DNA from 2 places in the Paenibacillus sp. JZ16 genome. Region 2 is predicted to be linked to the other one. Evidence: a T-box and tRNA genes for the amino acid it is inferred to sense, from the RefSeq annotation. Region 2 holds a T-box; the other holds one or more tRNA genes.
What was found. A T-box is a leader RNA that pairs with one kind of tRNA and senses whether it is charged. The one in region 2 lies ahead of BJP58_RS27840 (valine--tRNA ligase), so its partner is inferred to be a tRNA-Val.
Positions count from the first base shown of each region.

Region 1 (10,272 bases), 430 kb from region 2:
TGTAAACACAATAAACCCGGTGCGAGAGGTTCGCACCGGGTTTATTGCTTTGGAGTCTTATTCCTGGTTTGCAGCAGCGACCAGTTCGTTGTAAACCGCCTCTACTTCATTCCATTCTTCTTCGTCCTCAATATTGTAAAGAACCATTTCCTCGTTCTCTTCTTCCATACGTAGAATGACGCCGTCCGCTTCCGGATTTTCGCGTTCAAGCAAAAGCGCGTAAAGTTTCTCGCCGACATCAAATGTCTCCACAAGAACCATCTCTACTTCTTTTCCTTCTTCATCCGTCAATGTCAGCACAAACTCTTCGTGTTCGTGGTCGTGGTCATGATCGTGACCGCAGCCGCAAGCATCTCCGTGTTCATGTTTGTGTTCACTCATTGAAAAAACCTCACTTCGGTTAAATTATCATACTTTCGTATCGTATCACGGATAGCTTCCTCAGGTCAATTTCTACCAGGGCGCCAAAAGGCCTGTCAATTGAGCGTTGTAATGACCTTTTCGGCAATTTTCACAAAATCCGAATCCGCTTTTACTTTCACGTAAAAACCAACCGAATACTTACCTGTTGTTTTAAAATCGTACGTGAAATCATAGGTTCGGAACCAAAAATTATCCTTACGGTCCTTCACAACCTCGGATTGAATATCCTTGATATTGCCCGAGGGATCCTCAATCGCTACTTTCACTGAATGAATTTCGGTGTTTAAGCTGTCGACCTGGCTAAAAACATTGAATTTCAACTTCCCCTTGTTCACGTTGCCGAATACAGTATCTCCTTTAAACAGAAAAATATGCACGTTCGGCTTGATGACTTGAACTTGTCCATTCGCGGGATTCCAATCCACAGCCCCATCAAATTCCCGAACCGGTACATACGTTTTGCCATCAATTAAATATCCGCCATCCTTCAATTCATGACCGTTCAGCCAAACACGGACACGTTCATTGACGGAATCTGCAAACAAAAGGGTGCTGCCACCCATTAAAGAGAGCACTAGCATACATGCCATCACTTTTTTCCATTTCATAATAATCATTTCCCTCCATTGGCTCATCTTGTTGTTATATGTGTATACTACATGTCAAAAAACAAGTTGCGGACAATTTTGCACTTTGTGGTAAAATTTTTTCCCCTTGCTTTAAGCTGGGCTTATCACAAATTATACTGCATTCCAGGCCCGATTCGATCATATAATCCGTGTAAATCGACATGGAATTCGTTAAAATATACATTAGCATACGGGGACTACACATCATATCATCAGGAGGTTTCATCCATTGACACTAAAATTGCAAATGCTTGGCACCGGCAGTGCGTTTGCCAAGAACTACTATAACAATAACGCACTGATCCATGACGGAAATTTCACACTTCTCATCGACTGCGGCATTACAGCTCCTCTAGCGCTTCATCAGCTGAATAAGACGTTTAACGATATGGATGCTGTGCTTATCACTCACATTCATGCTGACCATGTAGGCGGACTTGAGGAGCTGGCTTTTATTATGAAAATGAAATACAACCGTAAGCTCCCACTCTATATTGCCGAGACGCTGGTGGAACCGATATGGGAGCACACCCTCAAAGGCGGCTTATATCAACAGGGACATATCTCCTCCCTGCATGATGTATTTGACGTACACCCTCTGAAACCGGGAGTGAAGACCAATATTTCATCCGGCATCTCGGTAGAACTGATTCATACGCAGCATATTCCCGGCAAGGACAGCTATTCGCTTTATCTAAATGATCGGATTTTTTACAGTGCTGACATGGTATTCGACCCTATACTGCTCAACCAATTGGTGAATGAGCGGGATTGTGAAGTGATTCTGCATGAATGTCAGCTACAAGGTCCCGGCGAGGTTCATACGACACTGGATGAGCTGCTTAGCCTCCCACAAGAAATTCAGGAGCGCACCTATCTCATGCATTACAGCGATGAGGTCGAAGCTTTCATTGGCAAGACCGGCATCATGGAATTTGTGGAGCAGCAGCGGGTATACGAATTGTAGTTCAGTATAGATGAATAGTTTATGAGGTTTCCCGGGAACACTAATGCCGGGAGGCGATTCATATGGATAATACACAACAAGAAGTCATAGGCGTCCGTAAAAACGGAGATGGCGACATCATCGAACTTAAGCTGGATAACGGCAGTGTCGTTGACTACAAGACAGCACAACAAATGGCCAAGAATAAAGAAATCAAAAACTTGAACGTATTCCGAGGGCGTGACGGTGACGAACATCTTCGCTCCAATGCGGATGGCGATCCCAGCAACAACCTGGACAATTTGCCAAACTTTTAAAATCATGACTAAAAAGACCTCGAGTTTATTCTCGGGGTCTCTTCTTTTTAAACAGTGCGGATCATTGGCACCATATATGGTAAGAAGCCTACAGTTCTTTTTTCATACGAACGTGGGGAATGCCCGCATCATCAAACGGCTCGTCCGAAATGGTCTCATACCCAAGCTTGCGATAAAATGCCTCCGCTTGAACCTGTGCATCCAGTACAGAATACTGCAGCTTCAATTCACGCGCCTGCGCTTCCAATGCCATCATCAGCACGCGGCCAATCCCTTTGGAACGGAAGGGCTTACGAACCGCAATTCGCTGCATTTTGGCGGAATCTTTATTGTAATAGGTGATACGTCCGGTTGCCGCGTACTGTCCCTCCGATTTGATCAGGACATGAAACGCATCGGAGTCCAGACGATCGTACTCATCAATCTCCAGGTCAATCGGCACCTTCTGTTCAAGCACGAAAACATCCTTCCGGATATCCAACGCCTGCTGCAATTGCTCTTCGGTTGATACATTTATGATTTCTGCTGCCATTTCAACACCTCTTTATGTAGAATCAATTCCTAAGTGATATCGCAGATCGAGATATTATACAAAATAATCGTTTTCCTGTATAGTATAAACTAACGTTTTCTTGAAAGGAGCATGGCCTTTATGGGCATGGGAGCCACGATATTTTGGGCTATTATCATCTCAGCCGTTATCATCTACCCTATCTTTTGGGCGATTAAAAAAGGTTATTCCCGCAAATGGGATGAGGAATAACATCGGCCGTTTTACAGCAAACCGCCAGCCTGCCAGCCGACGGTTTGCACTGCTCGTTGTTCGAGCAGTGGATACAGACATTCTTAGGACTGATCTGATACGGATCGTTGCTGCACCCCCTTATGGTTGGAGATCACGTAATGTGTCCACCGAATCCATCGGCGGAACCGGCTCCAGTGCCCCGCTTCCCTGCTTGGAATACACATCCTGATCTACAGAACGGCCGTAAACATCGAGCATTACGGGCGCTGCTGATCCATGGAGCGGCTCCAGCTGCACCGACGTTCTCTCCGGGATACTGCAACCGCTGCCCAGTACAGTTACCCCCAGCAACGAGAGCACCAGTCCGGCTCGTTTGAAATGAAGGGATTTCCCACCTGCCATACCATTCACGCTCCTCCACTAGCAAAATCATGCTGTATTTAGTCTGAACCGGAATGTGATTTTTTATAACGAGAAAACCATTGACAGTCGCATTGTCTGCTGGTAATATATGAATTACCTTTTTAAATATTTCATGATCTGTTAGCTCAGCTGGGAGAGCACTATCTTGACAGGGTAGGGGTCAGTGGTTCGAGCCCACTACAGATCATAACCGAAAACCCTTGATGCCATTGGCATCAAGGGTTTTTTCTTTTTTCCTTCTTTAGACTAGCTAGCTGAATTTCACCGGAAACCATAACCTACATATTCATCTTTATTTATACCATCATTTTTAAGTACCCCAGTCCCCTTTCGAAGGATCAAGACTTACTTTAACAGTTCTTCCGGCGTCTCTCCGCTATATACAAAAACGGGACTTGCAGTATTAACTACAAAAACAGCTACCAACGTCAGAGCAGATGCGATAAACGAAAACAACCGATGTCTAATCCTATGGATCCATAACATGAGCTTGTCCTCCTTTCCAGCGTATTAAACTGATAGCCTGGACCAAAAATATGACAGCCAATGTTGGGGACTGGAGTCCAAAGTTAAACATAACGATGAAACAGCTAATCAAGCGAAGTTTTACGTAATGTTTCCTCGGTATACGGGACTGCTTCTCAATTCGGCTGGGAGCGAACAGCATCACCAGCAACAGACTGAGAGCAGTAATTACGAGAATGCTTGCATTCCCCATATCCGCAAAAGACACCAGAGTGAATAGCGCTGTCGTGAATGCAATACAGCCTGCCCCCGTCTTAAGATGATATCCTCCGGAAAATTGCCTTAGTACCGCAAAACCCACCAAGGCTATCACAGCCTGCTTCATGTTACCTGTAAAAATAGAGATAAGCAGCGTGAAGACCACAATACATAATACGTTTAAAATGATGGTGATCGCATGTTTCAGAACAGAAACAGAGGACTTATGGTCAGGTACCTGGCGTTTGATCCCCTCCGCTATCCACTTTGACAAGCCTTCTATGATCATAAGATTCCCGCTCCTCTGTATTGATGGCATAATACAAGAAGATTCCAAATGTTATTCCAAAGAAGAGAAGGTGCAGCCATAAACGATTAAGGTAAAATAGAATTGCAATTAATATCAACACCACGATAATCAACGTGATCAATAGAACATGTTCAAATTTAATGCGCAGCTTTTCCAGATCGTACTTAAACCCAATACCAAACCTGTACATAACCCAGGATATCAATAGTCCTGTCGCACCTGAGAGGATTTGAAGAATATAACCATTGGCATGATCGGTCTGAATGGAGTCGATTGATCCGAATATCGTTGTCAGATATGCCGTTTGAATTAACGCATAAAACATATAACCCAGAATGGTGCAGATCGCCGACCAGATAACCGGGATCTTAATAATGGCTGAGAATAAGAAAACGAAGATTAACACGGTAATGAGAGGGGCTAGAAAATCCAATTGAAGTTCGTTGCGCATGATGAAACTTTGTAAGTTGGCAAGGATCATGACAATCAACGCCTGCCATATGTACTCTGTCGTCTTGAATCTAAGCAATGTCATGATTAGCGAATAAATAGCCAGTGTTTCAAATGTTGAAAACAACATAAACCAAATAACTTCCATTCAAAGATTTCCTCCCTACACCATAAGAAATGGTTAAAATGTGTACTACGCCAATTCTCGATTTATCCTGATTACATTGATGGTTATAACGTCCATAAATAAACGGTATACCGACAACAGACCCTCAGTTTCTATCGAGTCGTCCTAAATGATGCGTGTTCTTGAGGTCAATTCCGATGGCGCCTGCCACTTCTTATATGTCTGGAAACTGTGATGGAAAATGCAAAAACATTAACGTCGTGTATGTCTCCGGATTGGCCCAAAAATTCTAAAAAAGAACAGCTTAGAACTTCTTATACACCAATACGAAATTAAATCGCTGCACCGTCCAATCCATATACCAAACGAAAATCAAGCACTAGTTATCAAGAATCCACGACCTTGCGAAAATGACTAAGCCAGAATACTCAGTTCCTCTATATTAACATCCTGACATCATCTAAGTTGATTATATAAGGCCCGGAAGGCATAACAACAGGTAATTAAATACATAAGTGGGGGAATCCATCATGGATCTATGAAGTGAAGAGTGAATTAGGAAGTTAATTTGCTATATCTCTATTATATACGAACCTACGTTCCTGTTCAAGCATTTACAATCTAAAAAATGAAAGAAGAGGCATCCATCTCGGGTGCCTTTCCTAAGGAGAATATAACATTGCGAAACAAGACTTTATTATGCCTAATCGTTCTTTTACTAACATTCGGACCACATACAACCTACGGGGAAGACAACAGCTCGCTCAACCAAGAAACAATAAATCGATTACGGGAAACCTATAATTTGGAAGCACCCGGGCCTCCATCCATGCTATCCGGGTGGAGCGAAGGAGACTGGGGAATTAGTCTTGATCCTTCCTCTCTGCCCGATCTAATTCACATAACCCTGCACCCGGTATGGTTCTTTACCCGGCAGCTGGTCCATATTTTATCCTCTTAGCGTAATCCGCTTCATCTTCCCCTCCTCTTCCTGTCATTCCCCGATTCACTTATACAGCTTGGTCCATGCCAATCCATTCGCAACGAGCAGCATGAGGATATATGCTAACATGCCATAGGGAAGCATGCTGCTTGCATAATGCAAACCGCATAATCCGCCCACTACAATGAAGAAAAGCAGCACCCACCAGCCGTCTTTCTGCTGAGCCATATTAAACGCCTGAGAGAACGGTGGAGTGCGCAGAATTGCCTTGGCTGATAAAGGAATCAACACCAAGCCGGTAAGGAATACGATGAGAACATCCGGGATAATCCGGCTTCCGAACAGAATCAGGAATATGACCGCGTTCACAGTGAAGAGCGGCAGGAACATTCTGACCGCAAAAGCCTTTAACGCCCCTTGGTATAATGGATTCATGCTTGGCATCGGGGCTGCGCCAAATAGCCAGAAGGCTTTGGGCTTGCCGGAGAATTTCAGCATCATAACGACCGTTACAATCATAATAAGCATCGTGTGCAGTACATAGTACGACGATCCCTGGCTGATTTCGGTCAATGAGGAGTTGCGGATTGTGGAGACAAAAAATAAATAAGGCAGTAACACGGACAATCCGAGTGTTGGATACACTTTAAACTTAAATTCTCTCTCATTCTTCAGCATGCTGGAAGATAATCGGAAACAAGCCTGCTCCGTGCGCGACCGGCATACCAATTTGGCCAAGAATCTGTCCAATCGCCCGCGCTCCCGCCCTTTTCCCGCATCGCTGTGAGCCAGCTTCTCCAGATGCTGCTCGAAAGAAGGAATATAACGGACATAAACGATCATAAGCACAATCGGTACCAGTACAGCCAGCAACGAGAGAACGGTCAGCCACCCGCTCCCCTCGCCAAACAGCCACTCATATGGAGCCGCAAACCACACCGGCGGAAGCAGAATCTGCCACCAGGCCGGCGTAAATACCAAATTGAAATCAATCAGATCAAAGGAACGGATCACAAACTGATAGCCAATGGCCAGCGCGGCGGAAAGTCCAATCTGTACATAATTGATCAGATCCTTCAGTTTCTCTCCATCCCAATACTTAAGCAGCAACAGATAAACCAAGGAAGTGCTCACCAGAATGAGCATATTCATCAGAATTAACTCCAGGATATAGATCAGAAAGAACAGCACGCCATGCTTGATCAATCCTACGACCAGTGAGCCTGCTGAGAGCGCCCCGGTAAGCAGCAGCAAGTAAATTCCAGCATGAATCGATCTCGCCAACCCGACCGTACGACCGTCGATCGGCTTTGTCATCAAAATGCTGCGGTCGCGCACATCAAGGAGCACGGAAGAGAAATCTGAAATCATGGAGCTCATGATCAAGAACATTAGGATCGCAGACAGGATGCTCATCGGCATTAAATATTCCGGATCGCTCCAGAACACAAACGGCGTCAGGACAAGCCCGATTAAGCCGTACAGCCAGAGGGAGCTGACAAACAGGTTCTTGTCCTGCTCTTCTTCTTTCTTCCTGTTGCTTGAAGATAATATGACAGGTGCACGCCTCGAATCCATCAGCAATTTGACATGGAGGATCCTGCGCAGGGTTGCATAGTCGACACCCATTCTCGAAATAATTCCCTGAAAGCGATCCAGTATCTTCAGCATTCGAAACGATGATTCCAATCCCCCCATATCAACTTCCCTCCCGAATGATCGATACGAACCGTTCCGCAATACGGGCATGGTCATGGAACCCCGTCAGCTGATTAAACACTTCTTCCAGGGACCCCTCATGGGAATGCTGTTGTAATTCTTTGAACGTTCCGTCTGCCACTACCCGGCTGTCAGCAAGCAGGATGATCCGGCTGCTGATTTTCTCAACGACGTCCATAATATGTGAGGAATAAAAAATCGTCTTGCCCTGGGCCGAGAGTTGAGCCAAAACTTCCTTGACCACCATCACGCTGTTCGCATCCAGCCCGCTTAAGGGCTCATCCAGAAACAATAGATCAGGGTCATGCAGCAGGCTCGAGATCAGCAGCACCTTTTGCCGCATTCCTTTTGAAAACGTAGCGATCCGCGAGTGATAGGCCTTTTCCATGTCCAAACATTCCATCAATTGCTTCGCCTTATCATCCGCTGCATCATATGTAAGTCCGTACAACTCGCCTATAAAGGTCAAATACTCGGCAGCCGTTAACTGATCGTACAATTCGGCCACCTCGGGGACATATCCGATTCTCCGTTTGTAATCGATATTCCCATCGGAAATATCCTGACCGAATATGCGGACTGTCCCCGTGTACCCCTCAACCAGCCCGAGCATGATCTTGACCGTCGTGCTTTTCCCCGCTCCGTTCGGACCGATATATCCAATCATCTCGCCGCGGCGTACCTCCAAGTCGATACCGTTCAGCACATAACGATTATCATATTTCATGCGCAGGTCTTGAATCCATAACACTTCATTTTCGGACATGATATGATTCTCCATTCCCTCATTGACTTCACATACCTACCTTATTATGGAAGTAGGGGAAAATCAACCTTTTGACGCATACTCACTCTGCAGTATCCCCATATGCACGATGTCATGCCAGACGCCATTCCGGTACAAGCTCTGCCTGGAGCTGCCCTCGTGGACAAATCCGATTTTTTCATACAGCTTGATCGCTTTATGGTTGAAGGAAAATACTCGCAAGCTTACCCTGTGCAGATTCAGTTCCAAAAAAGCATAATCGAGCAAAAGCGTCATCGCTTCAAAGCCGTACCCTTTGCCCCAAAAAGTCTTTTCGCCAATGTCGATGATGCACTCCGCATTCCGGTTCTTGGTATCGATATGAACCAATGACATGATGCCGATCGGTCTGCCGGTATCCTTCAACAGGATCAGATAGCTCTTCGAGGAGGAAGAGCCCAGGATCACATGCTGAACGAAGTCCTTTGTTTCCTCCAGTTGATAAGCATCCAGGCAAGGACTGGTGGATTGCATCACTTCGAGATCATTACGCCAGGTATGATAAAGCTCCGCGTCATTCATCGTCATTTTTCGACATGTCAATCTAGCAGAATTAAATAGCATCAACAAGCACCCTTTCCATAATCATGTTTCTATTGATATCGGATCTAACATTACGCAGAGAGATTGGATGAACGTTTCCAGCTGCTCCGGTACGCAAGTCATCGTCGGTCCGAGCTGGAAGGTATCCAGCATAAGTCCGTTCAGAAACGAGATCATATATCGCGCGATGGCTTCCGGTTCCAATCGGGGCCGAAACTCCCCTTGCTCCTGACCTTTCCGAAAGACCCGTCCCATGGCCTCAACAGTCAGTTGATATCGTTCGGTTATATAGGGATAATCCTTCCTGGCATGAACATAAGAGGAAGACAGGAAAAATTCTGCCCTGGCCAATACAAGCGAATGCCGGATTAGCGATAGATCACCCTGCTGTTTCTGAACCCAGTCCATCAACTGATTCCATATCGGATATTGCGGATCCGGTTCAAAAAAACGGAGCGTCTCTTGGTCGTCAAAACGGAGGACCTCTATAAATACATGCTCCACATTATCAAAATACGCATACACGGCTCCGCGGGACATGCCCGCTTCATCCATAATGTCCTGCATCACGGTGCGGGCATAGCCCTTTCTGATAAAAACGCGCCTGGCCGCCCTCAATATTTCATGCTTCTTCTCCTGTTTGTATTCCTCACTAACCCGTGGACACATGAGTCATCACTCTCCCGCCCTTTAACATGAATAGCGATTCCACGAACTTCACCTTTGCATAAACGACATCAGTGTCGTTTTAAACTTATTTTATCATAAACGACACTGGTGTCGTTTTCAAGCGGCATCTGTGTTCAACACGAAAAGCCTCTTGAAGAAATCCCCTCTCCTCCTTATATTTCTCTTTGAAAACAACTTGTTCTATTTTTCCGCTTATGCACATTTCCGTCAACATTCGCGAATAGCTGCATATATATGGGGGAGAACGAAAAGAGGTGATCGGACATCATTAAGGGCATCAGCCGCATACTGATCTTCACCTTACTGCTGGTTTTCTTTTTCCCCGTCGTATCCCATGGCGCTTCCGGACAGAAGCTGGACAGTAAGTACAGCAAGTACGCACAGTTTATCGTTATTGATAAATCCACCAACAAACTGACGTATTATGAAAAAGGCAAGGTCATTAAAACGTTTCCCGTCGCTACAGGCAAAAAGCCCTC
Region 1 covers NZ_CP017659.1:6,661,803-6,672,074, reverse strand. The annotation lists gene BJP58_RS29810 (DUF1292 domain-containing protein) at 58-381, opposite strand; gene BJP58_RS29805 (stalk domain-containing protein) at 477-1,031, opposite strand; gene BJP58_RS29800 (MBL fold metallo-hydrolase) at 1,282-2,019, shown strand; gene BJP58_RS29795 (DUF3892 domain-containing protein) at 2,082-2,315, shown strand; gene BJP58_RS29790 (GNAT family N-acetyltransferase) at 2,404-2,847, opposite strand; gene BJP58_RS29785 (hypothetical protein) at 3,199-3,462, opposite strand; tRNA gene BJP58_RS29780 (tRNA-Val) at 3,598-3,670, shown strand; gene BJP58_RS29775 (cyclic lactone autoinducer peptide) at 3,829-3,969, opposite strand; gene BJP58_RS29770 (accessory gene regulator ArgB-like protein) at 3,953-4,480, opposite strand; gene BJP58_RS29765 (hypothetical protein) at 4,437-5,114, opposite strand; gene BJP58_RS29760 (hypothetical protein) at 6,100-7,734, opposite strand; gene BJP58_RS29755 (ABC transporter ATP-binding protein) at 7,736-8,521, opposite strand; gene BJP58_RS29750 (GNAT family N-acetyltransferase) at 8,585-9,124, opposite strand; gene BJP58_RS29745 (TetR/AcrR family transcriptional regulator) at 9,146-9,772, opposite strand; gene BJP58_RS33790 (hypothetical protein) at 10,094-10,272, opposite strand, start outside; gene BJP58_RS29740 (L,D-transpeptidase) at 10,208-10,272, shown strand, end outside.
Region 1: it encodes a tRNA-Val, which carries the amino acid that the T-box ahead of BJP58_RS27840 (valine--tRNA ligase) is inferred to sense. The anticodon was not compared.

Region 2 (10,272 bases):
ACCACAAGGTCCGCGCCCTGGACTTGCTCGGCGGTATGTCCAATGTATATTTTGGCGCCCTTGGCCGCCAGCTTTTCTGTCAATTCTTGCGATGCCACGTCAGAACCCGTGACTTTATAACCCATCTCCAGCATAACTCTTGCAATGGCGCTCATCCCGTAGCCGCCAATTCCTATAAAATGAACATGTTCCGATGTATTCAACAGATATCACCAACCTTTTTCAGAATCGGAAAGGCCCAGGAGGTTGGAACGCACGTCGGCAATCAGGTACAACGTGCCCGACACCACCCCAAGATCCTCCGCTTCCGTCCGTGACTTCAACTCTTCAAGTGCGTTTTTCCAATTTGGTTCTATGATGATTTGCAGTGTATGTTTGGCGTATTTCTCCCTTACCTGCTCTACGATGTCACCAAGCGCCTTGGCGTCCAGTTTCTTCCGGAAATCCGGTTCAGTCAGGATAAGCGTATCCACTATTGGCAGTATATGCTGCAAATACGATTCATGATGCTTATTTGCCAGCATTCCCATCATTAAGTTCAGTTTCCGATACTTATAGATCTGCTGCAAGCTTTTGGCCAAGGTTTCAGCCCCTTCGGGGTTGTGCGCACCATCGAGAACAATCCGCGGGGAGGACTGCACTTGTTCCAGTCTTCCCGCCCAGAAAGTATCCTTAAACCCTCTCCGCAATTCTTCATCATCCACGATGAAAGCCATATACTGGCGAAGCACTTCCAGCGTCATCATCGCAAGCGCGGCATTGGCGCATTGGTGCTCACCCTGCATCGAGATGTCCAGATCCATGTCCCGGAACGGACCCTTAAAACGGAAAGTCTGGCTTTCTTCGTTCCCACGCAGACGCTCATAGGAGAACTGTTCATCTACGAGATACAGACTTGTACGGTTTTTGGCTACCGTTTGTTTCAGAATATCGACAGCTTCCGGCTGAGTTACCGTGCTCACCACAGGAACTCCAGGCTTGATAATGCCAGCCTTTTCCGTGGCGATCTCCTGAATGGTATCACCCAGAACGTCGGTATGGTCCATTCCGATATTCGTGATCACCGAAATGATTGGATGAACGATATTGGTCACGTCCAGACGACCGCCAAGTCCCGTCTCCCATACCACCACGTCCGGATAAGATACCTCGGCGTAATACAGTATCGCAAGGGCGGTGGACACCTCAAACATAGTGGGCGATCCGAGCCCGGAACCCGCAATTTCGGCTACAAGCGGCTCTAAGCGATTAGCCAGTTCAAGCAGCGTCTCTTCCGATATGTCCTCGCCGTTATACTGAAACCGATTGGTAAACTTCGTAATATAGGGAGACGTGTAGGTGCCAACCGTGAATCCCCCTTGAAGCAGAACCTTTGTTAAAAAAGCGCATGTGGAGCCTTTTCCATTCGTTCCGGCCACGTGAATAAATTTTAACCGCCGCTCCGGATGGCCGAGAAGCTCCATCAATCGCTGAATTCTATCCATGCCCGGGCGGATTCCAAACGGAATCAGCCCGTTGATCCAAGCTACCGCTTCCTCATAGGTATGGAACGGAGCTGCCACTGCAGCTTCCGAATGATCAACCATCGTTCTCACCTTCTGGTCCAGATTCATCTTGCCCTTTAGCCTCTCAGTTCTTCGATGCGCGCAATCACTTTACTGCGTTTGTCCGAGTAATCCGCAAGCTTCGCCCGTTCTTCTTCAATCACCTTTTCAGGTGCTTTCGATACGAAACCTGGATTGTTCAGCTTCTTCTCCACACGCTCGACTTCGCTGTTCAAGTGCTGAATTTCCTTCTCCAGACGCGTGATCTCCTGAGCGATATCGATCAACCCGGCAAGCGGCAGATACATTTCAACACCTGTTACCACGGCGGTCATCGCCTTATCCGGCGCCTCAAGCGCAAGGGAGGATTGATACTCCGACGTGTTGCAGAAGCGGCGAATATAATCCGCATTGCGATCGATGATGCCGGCAATTTGCTCGCTTACCGGCTTCAACTGGAGTTCTACTTTTTTGCTCATCGGTACGTTTACTTCCGCCCGGATGTTACGTACAGCACGGATGACATCCATCAGCAGGTTCATTTCGGTAACGGCTTCCGCATTCTCAAATGCTTCATCATAGGTCGGCCATGAAGCCAGCATCACCGTCTCTCCTTCATGCGGCAAATGCTGCCAGATCTCTTCGGAGATGAACGGCATGAACGGGTGGATCAAGCGCATCGTGCGGTCCAGCACATAGGCAAGCACCGACTGCGTCTTTCTCTTGGCCGCTTGATCCTCGCCGTACAGGGACAGCTTAGCAAATTCAATATACCAGTCACACAGATCATCCCAGATGAAATTGTAGAGCAGTCGACCGGTCTCGCCAAATTCGTAGGCATCAATTAGACGCGTAATGTCGCGGGAAGTTTCGTTCAGACGATGCAAAATCCAACGGTCGGCCGTTCCCAGCTCTCCGGAAATGTCGATATCCGCCGCCGTGAAGCCCTCCAGATTCATGAGTGCAAAACGTGACGCATTCCAGATCTTGTTCGCGAAGTTACGCGCTTGTTCCACACGTTCCCAGCGGAATCGAAGATCCTGACCCGGCGTACTGCCGGTCGATATCATATAACGCATGGCATCTGCGCCATACTGTTCGATAACCTCGAGCGGATCGATACCATTGCCGAGCGACTTGGACATCTTGCGGCCTTCGCTATCCCGAACCAGACCATGGATAAGCGTATCTTTGAACGGCATTTGATCCGTAAATTCAAGCCCTTGGAAAATCATCCGCGAAACCCAGAACGGAATAATATCATACCCCGTTACGAGAACGCTTGTCGGATAATAACGTTTGAAATCCTCACTGTCCAGATTCGGCCAGCCCATGGTCGAGAACGGCCACAATGCCGAGCTGAACCAGGTATCCAGCACGTCCTCATCCTGTCTCAGATCGTCCTTGCCAAGCTTCGCGCGCGCTTCCTCTTCATTCATGGCAACAACCACTTCGCCCGTGGATTCGGAATACCAGGCCGGAATCCGGTGGCCCCACCACAATTGACGAGAGATGCACCAATCGCGCACATTCTCCATCCAATGCAGGTAGGTTCTCTCGAACCGGTCAGGCACGAAATTAACGCCCTTGCCGGATTTCTGCGCAGTAACGGCTGCTTCCGCAAGCGGCTGCATCTTAACAAACCACTGCGTCGACAGATACGGCTCGACAACGGCGCCGGATCTTTCGCTATGGCCAACCTGATGAACATGATCTTCGATGCGAAGCAGCACGCCCGATTCCTTCATGTCGCTTACGATCTGCTTGCGGCATTCTGCTCGGTCAAGACCCTGGTACTTGCCGGCAAATTCATTCATCGTCCCGGATTCATCCATCACGGTGATTTGCGGCAGATCATGTCTCAGACCCATTTCGAAGTCATTCGGATCATGGGCCGGCGTAATTTTAACCGCTCCGCTGCCGAAATCCTTCTCCACGTACTCATCGGCAATAACCGGAATTTCTCGGCCGACAATAGGCAGGACCAATGTCTTGCCGATCATGTCTTTATAGCGCTCATCTTCCGGATGAACGGCTACCGCCGTATCGCCAAGCATGGTCTCCGGGCGGGTGGTTGCTACGGTAATGGAGCCGCTGCCGTCTTTGAGCGGGTATTGCAAGTGGTACAAATGGCCGTTGACCTCTTTGTACTCCACTTCGATATCGGACAAAGCCGTGCGAGCAGCCGGGTCCCAGTTGATAATGCGTTTGCCGCGATATATAAGCCCCTTATCATAGAGCTTGACGAATACTTCCCGAACCGCTTCCGACAACCCCTCGTCGAGCGTGAAACGCTCTCTGGAGTAATCGAGGGACAGGCCGATCTTGGACCATTGGTCACGGATCGTATTCGCATATAGATCCTTCCACTCCCACACTTTCTCCAGGAATTTTTCACGTCCCAGATCGTAGCGGGTAACGCCTTCTTCGCGAAGCTTCTGCTCAACCTTGGTTTGCGTGGCGATGCCCGCATGGTCAGAACCCGGCAGCCACAACGCATCATAGCCCTGCATCCGCTTTACGCGAATCAGGATATCCTGCAGCGTAAAGTCAAGGGCATGGCCGATGTGAAGCATTCCCGTAACGTTTGGTGGAGGAATAACAATCGTATACGGCTCCGCGTCCGGTCGTTTGCCAGCTTCAAAGAAGCCGCCTTCCTTCCAGTACGGATACCATTTTTGTTCGGCTGCCTTCGGATCATACGTCGTCGGCATGTCTAACTGGGATTGGTTTTGTTTTTGATCCATATTTTCGTACCTCCGATACTGTTAATCAGTTTTGCCAACCCGTAACGTTTTAGCCTCCGGGCGTGGCAATGGATATCCATGTTTGCGTGAAACAAAAAAAGCCCTTCGTCCTCAAAGGACGAAAGACTGTTCTCTCGCGGTACCACCTTTGTTTCGTGCTTATAATCATTCATGAATCGAGTCCTCCCATGAAGAACATGAAAGGCCTGCGATCAAGCACGACACTTTACACAGATAACGGCTGCGGCCGGCGAACTCTAACCAGGGTAGCGATCGATCCTACTCTATCTCAAGTCCGCAACTCCGGGGCGACTTCGGCAAGCTGGTTCCTGCGGAATCTCACAGCGCATAATAGCAATTCCGCTCTCTGAAGGCCATACCTTCCTACTCTTCCCGTTCAACGTTGTTCTAGCTTTAGGAATACCTGTACATATACTATTCAAATATACCGTGGTTGTTGCATATAGTCAATATTTCGAGTGTTTCCGAACGATTTAGACATCATACCTGTCTATCCAAATTAATGCTAATACATTGTAAAAAGAAGCCCCGGCTCGTCCGACTCCCCTCTTCTTCTAACCGACTCCCCGCCAAACACAAAAAACAGGCCAAGGATATCCTACCTTGACCTGCTTGTTCTTACGCGATCGCTTCCTCCGCTGATTACTGGGGAATGTATAATACCTGGCCTTCTTCCACATTCTGCTCGGACATGCGGTTATATAACAAAAGCTCTCGCGGCGTCAGTTGATAACGCTCGGCAATCACGTCGAGTGTCTCCTCACGCTGCACAATGCACATCCGGACCTTGCGGAAAGGCGTTTCCTCACGGCGGTTACCCAGGAACAGACTCTTCCACTCCACGTCCTCGGCCGTTGCGGAGTCAACCAATTCCTCCGTCTCTTCTTCCTCGTCCCGAGCGGCTTGATCCTGATCCTGAACCGTTCTGCTCGATTGAAGCAACGAAGAGAAGCCTACGCCCGATGCGCTGGTTGTGCTGCTGTTCTTCGTGTTGAAGGCCACCTTTAACTCCGGCTTGGTCGGAACCTCTTCGGCTTTAATGGAAACCTCTTCCGTTATATCATCCATATCCTCCGAAGGGAATTCTTCCTCAGCAAAAACAGGCTGCACTTCCTCCGTTTCCGGTGATTCCAGTACCGGAACGGCTTCCACTTCTTCACCCTTACGCTCAATGACACCCGGAAAACCGGCTGCTGGATCTTCTTGCTCCGGCTCGGGCTGGACCGAAGCCCGTTCGAATTGCCATACACTTGGAATCGACGACTCAGCTGCCTGAGCTTCCGTCTCATTATGTAAGGCATATTCGACCGTATCCCGAGCTTCAGGCGAATTAGAAATGCTAATGGTGCTGTCTGCTGAGTCCTGTGAATCCCGTGTTTGGTTCTCATACTGTGCCCAGGATGCCAGATACTGCTGTGTGCGCGCATCCGTCCCGAACTCTTGGGCTCTGGTCTGAGCCTCGTTGAAGTAAGAAGGAGAAGGTGAGTTAGCGTCTGTATGAGCTCCGCTGCCATGAAGCTGGTCGTACGGGTTGGCTGCGAACTGCTGCTCCCCGTTCGAATACAAATCAGTCGCTTCAGGAGCATGTACCACTGTGAATTCCTCATTGGCCCATACTTGGTCACGGGCTCCCGGAGCCGCCGCCTGAATTCCTTTGAGCGACAGAACCCCTGTAATGTTCAAGCTGCGTTTGGATAACAAATCCACGTCAAAATTCTCGATCTCGACCGCGATGTCATCCAATGATGATACCCGGTTCATCGGGACCGTGATTTCAACCGGGATCCAGTGTTCGAGCGGCTCCGTCTCTCCTGCTTCGGTGTCACCTTTATACAGGCCTGCAAGAAGCAGATGACCCCGAAGCGTAGCCTGGTCCTGCTGACTGATCACCTGAATATGCGGGATCAACTCCGCCTCTTCCAATTCTTCGATTCCCGGCAAATCTTCCGTTAAATTAATACGCTCGTAAATATCGAACCGCAATCCGTAGGACTGGTCAAACACGGGAATGTCCTCCTTTTTGGCATATACTATCCGTGATCTGTTATCACGGCATGAGCCTAAGTTTTGCCACTCAATTTATCTATATGCCGAAAATAGGAGAGCATGACTTTTTTGCGAATTGTGCGTGAAAGTTACAGCTTCATTCAGGATCTTGCAAGTTTTCTTACCGGTCCGATGTCTCTATGATTCGCTCTCTTAACTCCAACATATCCAGAGGCCAGGGTGCATTCACCTCAATATCCTCGCCCGAGAAAGGATGAGTAAATAGCAGACGTTCGCCATGCAGCGCTTGGCGCGGAAACGCCCCTGGTCCTCCGTATAAGGAATCTCCCAGAAGCGGGTGTCCCATATGACTTAGATGCACCCGGATCTGATGCGTCCGGCCGGTTTCCAGTCGAATTTGCAGCAGGCTGGCTTTCGGATACACCTCGGATGATAGAATATGCGTGATTGCAGCCTGCCCGGTTAATGAAACTCTCCGACGGCTTGAATGATAGCGGTCTTTGCCTATCGGCAGATCGATTCTCTTCAGATCCTGAGAGACCCTCCCCTGAACGATAGCCGCGTATATCCGGACGATCTTCTTCTCCCGCATGTCCTCGTCAAGCTTTAGCTGCGCATATTCGTTCTTGGCATACAGTACGGGACCTGTTGTATCCTTATCCAGCCGATGAATATGCCGGACTGCCGTATGGATGCCTTCGGCTTCGTAATATGCGGCAACCGCATGATTCAGGGTCGTCTCGCGGCTCTCGTTGTCCGGATGGACCGCCATACCGGCCGGTTTGTTCACAACCAGGCAAAAATCGTCCTCATACAATACATCAAGCTCCTGCCATCTCGGTTCGATGCCGTAATCCCGATAAGGAAAAAGGACCAGCCGAAGCCGATCCCCTCTCCATTGTATCCCCTGTTCATGACGAAGCTTACGATACAGCTTCTCGGGCATACCGACCGTTTCCATAAGCCACTTGGCAGCGGCTTCGTTCCGATCCGGCAGACTCAATAGCGCCTTACCCGGCGTCAGCTCCAGCCATTCGCCGCGTTTGCTCCAATTTCCCCCGTAACTCATAGGCTTTTGAAGGCGTTGTAGTTGGCTTCAATGGTAGCATCGATATCTTCTACCGTATGAGCGCCAGAGATAAACATGCCCTCGAACTGGGAAGGAGGTACGCTGACTCCCTCTTGTACCATCGCTGCAAAATAACGACGGAAACGATCCAGGTCACTAGTCTTCGCAGTATCAAAATTGACGACCGGCGTATTCGTGAAGAATGGACATACCATGGAGCCGATCCGGTTAATCGTAAGCGGGATACCGAATTCCTGAGCGTTACGCTCAAATCCTGCCTGAAGACGGGCTCCCCGCTCCTCGAGCTGTTCATAGACGGCAGGCGTCAGCAGCTTCAGGGTGGTGTAACCAGCCGCCATGGCGAGCGGATTACCGCTTAACGTTCCTGCTTGATAGATCGGTCCTGCCGGAGCAATCTGATCCATCAGCTCACGCTTGCCTCCATAAGCACCGACTGGCAGACCGCCGCCAATCACCTTGCCCAAGCATGTCAAATCCGGTGTAACGCCATAACGGCCTTGCGCGCAGTTCAGATCAACGCGGAATCCGGTCATCACCTCGTCAAAAATAAGCACGCTGCCATAATCAGAAGTGACCTTGCGAAGACCTTCCAGGAATCCTGGCTGCGGAGGGACCACGCCCATATTGCCTGCCACGGGCTCAACAATAACGGCTGCAATCTCTTCGCCGAACCGCTCGAAGGCAAGCTGTACCGATTCCAGATCGTTATAAGGAACCGCAATGGTGTTGGAAGCAACGCTTTCTGGCACACCCGGACTATCAGGAAGTCCAAGCGTTGCGATGCCCGATCCCGCTTTGATCAGAAGGCTGTCGGCGTGGCCATGATAGGAGCCCTCGAATTTAATGATTTTGCTGCGTCCTGTATATCCGCGCGCTAGACGAATGGCGCTCATGGTTGCTTCCGTACCGGAATTCACCATCCGCACCACCTCGATCGACGGCACACGTTCACAGACGAGCTTCGCCATCTTCGTTTCCAATAGGGTTGGAGCACCGAAGCTGGTCCCCTTGGCAGCTGTCTCCTGAAGCGCTTCAACAACCTCAGGATGCGCGTGACCCATAATCAGCGGCCCCCAGGAACCGACATAATCGATAAAGCTGTTGCCATCGATATCATATACCCGGCTGCCTTCTCCGCGATCGATATAAATCGGGGTTAGTCCAACAGACTTAAACGCACGTACCGGACTGTTGACACCGCCGGGAATATATAACTTCGCTTCTTCAAAAGCAGAACGCGACAAATCTTCTTTTCGCAAATCTTGGCTCATCGTATGCACTCCTAACTCTTTCATCGTTAATGGTTACTAGCTGCGCATCCAGCGTGCTGCGTCCTTCGAGAAATACGTAATGATAATGTCCGCACCGGCACGCTTCATCCCGGTCAGCAGCTCCATCACAATCGCCTGCTCACTGATCCATCCCTGCTGAGCAGCCGCTTTAATCATGGAATACTCACCACTCACGTTGTATGCAACAATTGGCAGATCAAACTGGTCTCTCAGCAATCTGACAACATCAAGGTAGGCCATAGCCGGTTTCACCATCAGCATATCGGCGCCTTCCAGCACGTCCGTCTCCGCCTCGCGAAGCGCCTCTCTCACATTGGCCGGATCCATCTGATAAGTTTTGCGGTCGCCGAATTGCGGAGCGGAATCGGCAGCCTCACGGAAGGGTCCGTAAAAGGCCGAAGCGTACTTAACGGAGTAAGACATGATCGGCACGTTATAAAATCCGGCTTCGTCAAGACCGGAACGAATGGCTTGGACAAAACCATCCATCATATTGGAAGGTGCAATAATATCGGCTCCAGCTTTGGCCTGGGAAACCGCTGTACGAACGAGCAGCTCCAGCGACTCGTCGTTTAATACATCGCCGCAGGTGTGGCCGTCACGCTCAAAGGTATGCACCATACCGCAGTGGCCGTGGTCGGTAAATTCGCATAGGCACGTATCAGCAATCACCAGAAGATCGGGATGCCACGACTTGATGAGACGGGTAGCCTCTTGGACAATCCCGTCATCCGCGAAACCGGATGTGCCCACGCTGTCTTTCGTCTCGGGGATTCCGAACAGGAGCACAGCAGGAATGCCTAGACTTACGATTTCGTCTACTTCCTCTTTCAAGGTGTCAAGCGAAAAATGATAGACGCCTGGCATGGAGGAAATCTCGGATTTCACACCATTGCCATAGGTCACGAAGATCGGCTGAACCAGATCCTCCGTATGAAGCACGGTCTCGCGGACCATGCTGCGAATGCCGGCATTTTGACGCAGCCGACGATGGCGTACGATTGGAAAACTCATGACGTATACCTCCAAATGATGTAATTTCGTTCATGTATATAAGAGATTATGGATATTATGGCGCAACACGGCGTGGATCGTTCTCGTTCCAAATGCATAAGGCCTTAACCAGACTGTCGACCGTCGCTTCCTCGGCGAGGAGGGATACGTGCAGTCCGGCTTCTTCAGCCGTCTGCGCGGTTAATGGTCCGATGCAAGCAATCGTCGAACCTTTCAACAGTTCGACTGGATCTTCCACGCCCATCCCCTTCAGCACCTTCAGCAGATTGGTAACCGTAGATGAACTGGTGAACGTAACGGCGTGAATGCCTCCATCTTCAAGCAGCTTCAGCAGCTCATCATCGTCCTCGCCGCACAACACATTCTCATAGATCACGGCTTCCGTCACGTTCAGTCCCATTTCCGTCAGCTTCTCCGGCAGCCACTTGCGTGCCAGATCGCCGCGTGGCAGCAGCACGCGCTGACCGGGCTGGAGCTCTGAACCGTAAGCATCGATAAGGCCTTCCGCCTGGTAACGTTCTTTGATAACTTCAGCCACTACACCGTATTTTCCAAGA
Region 2 covers NZ_CP017659.1:6,232,953-6,243,224, reverse strand. The annotation lists gene murC (UDP-N-acetylmuramate--L-alanine ligase) at 1-203, opposite strand, end outside; gene BJP58_RS27845 (bifunctional folylpolyglutamate synthase/dihydrofolate synthase) at 210-1,586, opposite strand; gene BJP58_RS27840 (valine--tRNA ligase) at 1,622-4,291, opposite strand; T-box leader at 4,403-4,701, opposite strand; gene BJP58_RS27835 (LysM peptidoglycan-binding domain-containing protein) at 4,955-6,316, opposite strand; gene BJP58_RS27830 (RluA family pseudouridine synthase) at 6,480-7,388, opposite strand; gene hemL (glutamate-1-semialdehyde 2,1-aminomutase) at 7,385-8,680, opposite strand; gene hemB (porphobilinogen synthase) at 8,717-9,715, opposite strand; gene cobA (uroporphyrinogen-III C-methyltransferase) at 9,771-10,272, opposite strand, start outside.